Regions from separate parts of the Bacillus sp. z33 genome, predicted to be linked through region 1. Evidence: riboswitches for the same ligand, from Rfam matches in the RefSeq annotation. Region 1 holds a riboswitch; each other region holds the start of a gene.
The links. A riboswitch is a leader RNA that binds a small molecule or an ion and turns the genes downstream of it on or off. The one in region 1 is predicted to bind S-adenosylmethionine.
Positions count from the first base shown of each region.

Region 2: linked by a shared signal. The riboswitch ahead of metK (methionine adenosyltransferase) and the one ahead of AC4G3L_RS14145 (methionine ABC transporter ATP-binding protein) in region 1 are both predicted to bind S-adenosylmethionine.
Region 3: linked by a shared signal. The riboswitch ahead of AC4G3L_RS12250 (methionine ABC transporter ATP-binding protein) and the one ahead of AC4G3L_RS14145 (methionine ABC transporter ATP-binding protein) in region 1 are both predicted to bind S-adenosylmethionine.

Region 1 is NZ_JBZFQN010000003.1:500,947-504,233, reverse strand. It holds gene AC4G3L_RS14150 (methionine ABC transporter permease) at 1-322, opposite strand, end outside; gene AC4G3L_RS14145 (methionine ABC transporter ATP-binding protein) at 319-1,350, opposite strand; SAM riboswitch class I at 1,466-1,578, opposite strand; gene AC4G3L_RS14140 (O-acetylhomoserine aminocarboxypropyltransferase/cysteine synthase family protein) at 1,679-2,998, opposite strand; SAM riboswitch class I at 3,090-3,198, opposite strand.
Region 2 is NZ_JBZFQN010000001.1:1,429,588-1,432,874, forward strand. It holds gene asnB (asparagine synthase (glutamine-hydrolyzing)) at 1-78, opposite strand, end outside; gene metK (methionine adenosyltransferase) at 490-1,689, opposite strand; SAM riboswitch class I at 1,819-1,942, opposite strand; gene pckA (phosphoenolpyruvate carboxykinase (ATP)) at 2,320-3,287, shown strand, end outside.
Region 3 is NZ_JBZFQN010000003.1:81,160-84,446, reverse strand. It holds gene AC4G3L_RS12255 (methionine ABC transporter permease) at 1-534, opposite strand, end outside; gene AC4G3L_RS12250 (methionine ABC transporter ATP-binding protein) at 548-1,570, opposite strand; SAM riboswitch class I at 1,692-1,803, opposite strand; gene AC4G3L_RS12245 (hypothetical protein) at 2,021-3,287, shown strand, end outside.

The sequences.
Region 1 (3,287 bases):
ACGGGGCCGCGCCAATAATTAAAGCAGGTAAAGCGGCCTTAACACCGATAATACTTCCAACCAAGGCCTTTGTGAAAGGGATAAGCAGGATAATCAAGATGATGAAAGGAATCGAACGGAATATATTAACGAAAGCTCCTACGATTCCGTATACCATTTTGTTTTCCCACATATTTCCCTTTGAGGTCAAAAATAAGAGGAGACCCAGTATAATTCCCAAGAAAAAAGTTGCAACTAATGAGATACCAGTCATATATATGGTTTCCCAGGTTTTTTCATAGATACGTTCCCATACTACATTTGGAAATAATGTTTCTATCATCCGGACATCACCTCCACACCAATTTCCTGTTTGTGGAGATAATCAATGGCCTTTGAAACTTCAGTTGCATCCCCGTCAACATGAATAAACAATGTTCCGTAAGATCCATGCTGAGTCTGTGAAATTTTACCTTGCAATATATTGACATGAATTTTATAAGAGCGAATGACTTCTGATAAAACAGGCGTTTCAGCAGATTCGCCAATAAAAGATAATTGAACAACTTTTCCCGTCGGATATTCCGTAAGTAAATGTTCGATCGTATCTTTCGTTTCTTCCGGCTCAGTAACTTGCTGTACAAATCGCTTTGTAATCGGGGCAGTTGGTTTTTTAAATACATCAAGCACTTGACCACTCTCCACTACTTTCCCCATCTCCATCACGGCTACGCGATGGCAGATTTTACGTATAACATGCATTTCATGCGTAATTAATACGATTGTTAAGCCCAGCCTTTTGTTTATATCAACAAGTAATTCTAAAATATCATCTGTTGTCTGCGGATCAAGCGCAGATGTAGCTTCGTCACAAAGAAGTACTTTCGGATTATTCGCTAAGGCCCGTGCAATTCCAACGCGCTGTTTTTGACCGCCGCTTAACTGGGATGGGTAGGCATTTTCACGTCCATCCAATCCAACCAGATTAACAAGCTCCTTTACTCTCTTTTTACGTTCCTTGCTTGGTATACCAGCAATTTCTAAAGGAAACTCTATATTTTCACTGACTGTCCTTGACCAGAGAAGATTAAAGTGCTGAAATATCATACTTATTTCCATTCTGGCTTTTCTTAGTTCAGCGCCTTTAATAGCAGCCATGTTTTTACCTGCTACTACTACACTGCCTTCGGATGGTTTCTCTAAACCGTTCAGCATTCTAATCAGGGTACTTTTTCCTGCTCCGCTGTACCCGATGATTCCAAAGATCTCTCCCTTTTCAATTGATAAAGAGACTTGATCTACTGCTTTGACAGCTGATGAACGTTTAAAAGTTCCAGAGAAGGTCTTCGATACATCACGTAATGTAATCATGAAAAGTTCACCGCTCTTTCTATCAACATCTAATTTTAAGATAGTTTTCAGTTAAAATAAAAATGCCTTTCTGCGGAGGCAGAAAGGCATGATTAGTATATAAACATGTTCCTTTCTCTCATCTCCCAGGATTTATAACATCCTGTGTGAATTGGCACCTTTTCAATCTAATCGATTGCCGGTTGCCGGGCTTCAAAGGGCACATCCCTCCACCTCTCTTGATAAGAGTACATAACACACTATTCAATTTAAATCTAACTGTCTGCTATCCTATCATGTTTTAGAAAGAACTGTCAACACCAAAGTCTTCTTCGCATGGTCAAAAATGTTATTTCAAAACTTCTTTAATCGAAGATATGCCTGTTGCCTTTTCTATCGCCAGTTCCAATTCTTCAATTAAATCTTCTGTATTTTCAATGCCGACGGAAAGTCTGATTAAATCCTCCTGCACACCGGAGGCTTTTAATCCCTCCTCATTCAGTTGCTGATGAGTCGTGCTTGCCGGATGAATAATTAAGCTTTTTGCATCACCCACATTTGCCACATGGGACCATAACTCAATGGAATCAATCAGCTTTTTACCTGCCTCACGTCCTCCCTTTATACCAAAAACAACAACTGCCCCCGCCCCTTTCGGTAAATATTTCTTCGTTTTTTCATAGTCACCGTGATCTGGATCTCCAGGATATAAGACCCATGATACTGCTGGATGTTGTTTTAAATAATCGACTATTATTCTCGTATTTGCGACATGCTCCTTCATTCTTACATGCAGGGTTTCCAGTCCCAGAATAAATTGAAAGGCGTTAAATGGACTAAGGGACGGACCCAAATCTCTCAATAGCTGTACTCTTGCCTTCACGATAAACGCCCCTGCTCCAATTGCCTCACTATAAATCAAGTCATGATAACTTGGGTCCGGTTCAGTAAAACCAGGGAATTTAGGTGAATTCCAGTCAAACTTACCTCCATCTATTATGACCCCTCCCAGTGTGGTTCCATTTCCAAGCAGCCATTTCGTAGCAGAATGGACGACAATATCTGCTCCAAATTCAATAGGTCGGCTTAAATAAGGAGTCGCAAAAGTATTATCAATGATTAAAGGAATTCCAGCTTCATGAGCAATTTCCGCTACCCTCTCAATATCCAGCACTTGCAGACTTGGATTTCCGATGGTCTCTCCAAAAATCGCTTTCGTCTTTGAAGTAATGGCTTCTCTGAAATTTTCCGGATCGTCTGGATCTACAAATTTCACATGAATCCCATACTTAGGAAGAGTATTGGCGAATAAATTATAGGTTCCGCCATATAGAGTAGAGGCTGATATGATTTCATCACCCGCACCCGCAATATTTAAGATAGAGAGTGTGATAGCTGCAGCACCACTTGAAACTGCCAGTGCTCCAATTCCACCTTCGAGTTCAGCTATGCGTTCCTCAAATACACTTGATGTGGGGTTATGGATCCTTGTATAGATATATCCGGGTTCAGCTAATCCAAATAAGTTCGCAGCGTGATCTGTATCTTTAAATACATACGCATTCGACTGATAAATCGGTACACTTCTCGCTCCTGTTAATGGATCTTGCTGTAAGCCTCCGTGTATACCTACTGTTTCAAACCGATACTTCTTTTGCTCATTAGCCATTCCACATCTCTCCATTTCGTTTTAAGTAGAGAATTAAGTAAATGAAAAAAACTCTTCCTAAATATAAGAAGAGGCAGGCATTTTCCATCTCTCCTTATCTCCCGGATTTGTTTGTATCCGCAGGAATTGGCACCGTGTATTATAAAAATACCGGTTGCCGGGCTTCAACGGGCCAGTCCCTCCACCTCTCTTGATAAGAATCAAGCTAGTATTAAGTTGTTAAAACTATAGCATAGGAAAAAACAACAGTCAACAGATTATTCTGAATATTTAAACAAAAAGATAAATC
Region 2 (3,287 bases), on a different contig from region 1:
ATCATTCATACTCTTTAATAGTTCGGCATCCTGATTTTTCAGCAGTCGATCATGCATACATCCAACAAATCCACACATTACTTTTCACCTACTCATTTCACTTAAAGATAGTTCATACTTTTCAGACAATAAAATCCTATCAAAAGACAGTATGTTATAAACAGTTCTATCGGTAAAAATACTTATAGAAAATATAACCACTAAATTTCCAAAATATAACACACCTAAATTCTACCACTGTTCGACAAAAAAAAAAAGAGGCATTTTTATGCCTCTTACGGATTGTAGACAAAATGAATTCAGAATGGCTCTATAGGTGCCATATTATGAATTCATTTGTCCTATTATCTTCAGTATGCCCGCGGAAAAGAGCATGAATCGGAAAGGAGAGAATAGCAAAAACAAAAAAACTGCAGACAAGGTCCCCTAAAATAAGGATTTTGTCTACAGTCTGAAAGAGGTATTATATTACCTCTTTCATTCTACTTCTTATAAACCAGCCCCAGTACGTAAAACCGCCACTTTATCTGTTCTCTCCCATGGAAGATCCAAATCATTGCGACCAAAATGGCCATAAGCTGCTGTTTGCTTATAAATTGGACGTCTTAAATCAAGCATTTTAATGATGCCAGCAGGTCTCAGATCAAAGTTAGCACGTACTAATTCAATTAATCTTTCCTCATCAATTTTACCAGTACCGAAAGTATCTATTGAAATAGATACCGGCTTTGCCACACCGATTGCATAAGCCAATTGGACTTCGGCTTTATCAGCAAGACCCGCGGCGACAATATTTTTAGCTACATATCTGGCTGCATAAGCTGCAGATCTGTCTACCTTCGTAGCATCTTTACCAGAGAATGCTCCTCCACCATGGCGTGCATATCCACCATATGTGTCAACAATAATTTTACGTCCCGTCAGGCCAGCATCCCCTTGTGGTCCGCCAATAACAAAACGGCCTGTTGGGTTAATAAAGTATTTCGTCTCTTCATCTATAAGATGAGCAGGAACAACCGGCTTGATCACTTGTTCTTTTAGATCTTTCTTAATTTGTTCAAGTGTTGTTTCCGCGTCATGTTGAGTGGAGATAACGATTGTATCTATTCTAACTGGTTTTTTGTTTTCATCATATTCTACCGTAACTTGTGTTTTTCCATCCGGGCGCAAATATGGCAAAATATCCTGTTTACGAACTTCAGCCAGCCTTCTGGATAATTGGTGAGCAAGAGAGATTGGAAGAGGCATTAATTCTTCTGTCTCATTGCAGGCAAATCCAAACATAAGTCCCTGGTCCCCCGCTCCAATAGCTTCAATCTCTTCATCAGACATTGTACCTTCTCTTGATTCCAAAGCCTGATTTACACCCTGGGCAATATCAGCGGATTGTTCATCAATCGCGGTTAAGACAGCACAAGTTTCTGCATCAAATCCATATTTAGCTCGCGTATAACCAATCCCTTTGATGGTATCGCGAACTATTTTTGGAATATCAACATACGTAGATGTAGTGATTTCCCCAGCAACTAGAACTAAACCAGTAGTAACAGAGGTTTCACAAGCTACCCTTGCATTTGGATCCTTGGCTAAGATTTCATCCAATATAGAATCTGAGATCTGATCGCAAATTTTATCTGGATGACCTTCTGTTACAGATTCTGATGTAAACAAATGTCTTTTATTAGACATATTTTTTCCTCCTTCAACTTCCCTGTTTAATGGCTACTCATTATCATTAATTATCTCCTGATTATATAAAAAAAGACCTTTCCTCCTTTAAAAAGAGGAAAGGTCGAAGTCTCAGAAATCTGCCTTTCACTCTCATCGTTCAAGGCAATATAACCTTGCATCAAGTTAGCACCTTTGCGTGATTACAAATGAATCAAACTGCAGGTTGCCCCGGCTTCATAGAGCTCGTCTCTCCACCGAGTCTTGATAAGAGTATCCATATCAAATGTATATGATATCTTATCCAATAAATCCTGTCAATAAATAAATAGGAATATATTGTTAGGTTGACACATGGCATTTAGAATGACCGAGGAACAGAATAACTCAAAGTATAAAATTCGCATTCTAAAAATAATATTGATATAATTAATTTATGAAAATTCAAAATAACCAGATAGATATATTCCGCTTCATTCTTAGATAAATTATCAAAAAATACGTCATTATACACTTTATTTATTATCCAATTATAATGATATAGCCTTTATCTTGAAAAATAATATAATTAGTATGGATAATTAAATTAAATGTGTTATACTAATTTTCATATAATATACTTACCAAAATTCTGGAAAAGGATGATCTCGTATGACCTATATAGGAGTTTCCAATGAATTGAAGCAATCACTTACTCATGATAATATTCATATTCAGCTTTCTGTGCCACAGTTAGTTGAAAAAGTATTAACCCGAAAAGAGGGAATCCTTACATCTACCGGAGCTGTTAAAGCAGAAACAGGCAAATATACTGGTAGATCCCCAAAAGATAAATATATTGTAGAAGAAGCTTCCACTAAAGATAAAATAGCCTGGGGGAGCGTCAATCAGCCTATATCAGAAGCTGTTTTTTCAAAACTATATGAGAAAGTAATGGATTACCTCGAACAAAGAGATGAATTATTCCTCTTTAATGGATTTGCCGGTGCTTCAAAAGATTACCGCCTTCCCATTCAAGTCATTAATGAATATGCCTGGCATAATTTATTTGTTCATCAACTTTTTATCCGACCTACTGAAGAAGAGCTCAGTCATCATTCACCTGAGTTTACAATTATCTCAGCCCCTGGCTTTAAAGCAGATCCTCTAGTGGATGGTACACATTCAGAAACATTTATCATTATTTCTTTTGAGAAAAAGGTCGTTTTAATCGGAGGCACTGAATACGCTGGAGAAATGAAAAAATCCATTTTCTCTATTATGAATTACTTGCTCCCAGAGAAGAATGTATTTTCCATGCATTGTTCGGCTAATGTAGGATTCGAAGGCGATGTTGCTCTTTTCTTCGGTCTGTCCGGGACAGGAAAAACCACTTTATCAGCCGATCCAAACCGTCGTTTAATTGGTGATGATGAACATGGCTGGTCACCTGAAGGTGTATTTAATATTGAAGGCGGATGTTACGCCAAATGCATTAATCTTTCACAGGAAAAAGAACCTCAAATATTTAACGCAATCCGGTTTGGTTCTGTGCTGGAGAATGTAATTGTGGACGAACATACGAGAGTTGCAGACTATGATAATGGGATGCTGACAGAAAATACACGTGCAGCTTACCC
Region 3 (3,287 bases), 420 kb from region 1:
ATATGTGAGAGCAAGATCTCCTACACCTCCTGCTCCTACCGCCCCTGCCATAGCTGAGGCACCAACCAGACCGATGGTTGCCGTCGTAAAGGTTAATATAAGGGAACTTAGTCCCTCTGGTATCAAAAAACGAAAAATAATTTGCCATTCGGTCGCGCCCATTGCCTGAGCTGCTTCAATAATCCCCTTATCGACTTCCAATAATGAATTTTCAACTAATCTGGCAATGTAGGGACCCGCATAAAATACAAGCGGGACAATCGCGGCATTCGTCCCAATCGCTGATCCAACAACGAATCTTGTAAATGGAATCAAAGCTACCAATAAAATAATGAATGGGACCGAGCGCAAAATATTGATAATCGAGTTTAATATATTAAACACCCATTTATTCTCCAGGATATGCCCCTCTCTCGTAATAACAAGTAAAATCCCTAAAGGCAATCCGATAATGGCCGAGAATAGTAATGAAAAGAAAACCATATAAAGCGTGTCACTGAAACCGATCAGTAATTGTTCAAGCGTAATTTCCATTCCCCATAACTGTTCATTCATGAAGCTTCACCTCCTGCAGAATTACATCTTCATTCGCTACATAATTGAATGCCTTCCTTATTTCTTCTGTTTCTCCTATAACTTCCACGATTAGATTGCCGAAAGGTGTTTCCTGTATTTCAGATATATTGGCAGAAAGAACGCTTAAATGGACGTCAAAGCTTTTGGCCACTGTCGATAGCAGATGCTTACCTGAAGATGATCCTAAAAAATTGAGTTTCCAGACTGCAGGATTCTTTTCCTTTAAGGAATTCAAAAAGCTTTGTGGTATTTCATCATGGATTACCGTTCTAACAAACCGTTTGGCAATCTCCGTCTTTGGCTTAGAAAAAACATCTAGGACTGACCCCTGTTCAACCACTCCTCCATTTTCCATGACAGCGACCTTATTACAAATTTCTTTAATCACCGACATCTCATGTGTAATGAGCAAAATTGTTATGTTGTATTCACGGTTTATTCTTTTCAATAGTTTTAAAACATCACTTGTCGTTTGTGGATCCAATGCGGATGTAGCTTCATCACATAACAGAATCGATGGGTTTGTGGCCAGCGCTCTCGCAATTCCAACCCTCTGCTTCTGTCCACCTGACAATTCTTCTGGATAACTCTGAGCCTTATCTGATAATCCAACGAACTCCAGTAACTCTCGGACTCTGGTTTGAATCGTTTGTTTATCTGTCCCGGATAGCCTTAATGGAATTGCCACATTATTAAAAACTGTTTTGGATTGGAGTAAATTGAAATGCTGAAAGATCATCCCAATTTTCTTTTTTTCTGCCCTTAATTCCTTAGATTTTAGTTTCGTAAACGATTTACCGTTAACAAGAACCTCTCCTTCAGTAGGTCGTTCCAGCATATTAACCAACCTCAAAAGAGTACTTTTTCCGGCACCGCTGTATCCTACGACGCCATATATATCTCCCTTATCAATTGTCATATTAACCCCATTTAATGCTTCAACCGTCTGTCCATTCGCGTGGTATGTTTTTTTTACGTTTTGAAACTCAATCATGTTCTCTCCTCCAAGCCTTATGGAATTCGAAATGCAAAAAGCCTCTACTGTCATTAGACAGAAGAGGCTTTATATGGAACATATACATAAAAGTGATTAGTAATATGTCCGGTTAGGCTTCTTCTTATCTTTCAAACAGTCGTTTGTTGGATTTAGCACAGTATTTTTACCTAAGTAAAAATCCGCTGCCGAAGTTTCATAGGGCCAAATCCCTCCACTTCTCTCGATAAGAATCGCTTACTATTCAATTAAATTTGATGTTTCCAACTATATCCTAACCTGTTTGCTAATGTCAATTACAATTTTCTGAAATTACAATTAATTTTGTATTATACTATAAATATCCTCAATACTATTTTGATGATTCTATACGATTAATGAATCATTACAGCTTTTCAATCGTATAGGTTAATAAGAGAATTTACATAAAAAACCAGAGGGGGTTAACTAGTGGGAAACATCTTCATCTATTCCATCATCATTGGGATTATATCGGCACTTATTCTAGTGCCATTCAAAAATAACGAAAAATTACATATCCATATGACGGGAAAAACAAAACTGCATGTTTTCATCAGTTTAGCTGCACTGATTACGATAGGGGCATTCTTATTTTATTACTTCACCTTATTGGATCAAACGATTTCTTCTCTGTGGATTTTGGTAATCATACTAACCTTGTTGGGTTCACTGCTTGCTACAGGTATAGAGAGAAAGATTAAAGGTGTTTTATTAGCTCTTAGTTTGCTTGTCGGACTCTACTTTTTAACAGCCTTTCTGTTCAATGCCGATGAAAAGTTTAAGATCGCCAAAATGGATGTCAAAGAAGAAATTCAAACATTTGACGAGAAGAAAACACCCGCCAGCGTACCACCTCAATACGCACGTAATAAAATGAAAAAAGCGTTTGGACAGGTGCCTAATACGAGTTACTATGAATTAGGGAATTTGCAAATCCAAAAAGTGAATGGTGAGTATGTTTATATTGCTCCGGTTGAATTTTCCGGATTTTTCAAATGGTTAAAAGGGAAAGAAACTCCCGGATACTTTATGCTGAGCGCTACAGACTCTTCAGCTAATCCTAAATTTGTTGAAGCAGACATGCGTTATACTCCCTCGGCTTTCTTTAACAAAGAAACTGAACGTCGTATACGCCTGCAGTATCCATCGTATATATTCTACGGTGATGCCCAGCTTGAAATAGATGATAACGGGGCACCTTTTTATATTCGCTCTTATGGTGATTTTGTGTCTGCCAGAAATGGTTTCAAGGTGAAAGGTGTTGTGGTGATGGATGCCAAAACCGGGAAATCTAATTCCTATTCATTGTCTGACACACCTGAATTCATAGATGGAGCAGTGGCCCCTGAAGTTGTCAGTACACAAAACAGCTATTATGGAAATTATGTGCATGGATTTTGGAATAGCCTGTTCGGAAAATCAGATGTAAAACTCCCATCAGATGAAGGCACTGAAGCTAATGTAAGTCCAATCTTTGATGAAAATGGAGAAATGTATTATTTTACTGACTTCACCAGCCCTAAAGAAGGCGTAGATTCTATGCTGGGTTATGCGCTCACAAATTCCAGAACGGGTAAAGCCGTCTATTATACAGGCAATATGGAAGAATCCTATATGGATTCGCAGGGTGCCCTGCAAATTATCGAGAAGAAATTTATAGAAAAGAAATGGGAAGGAAGTATGCCAATCATCTATA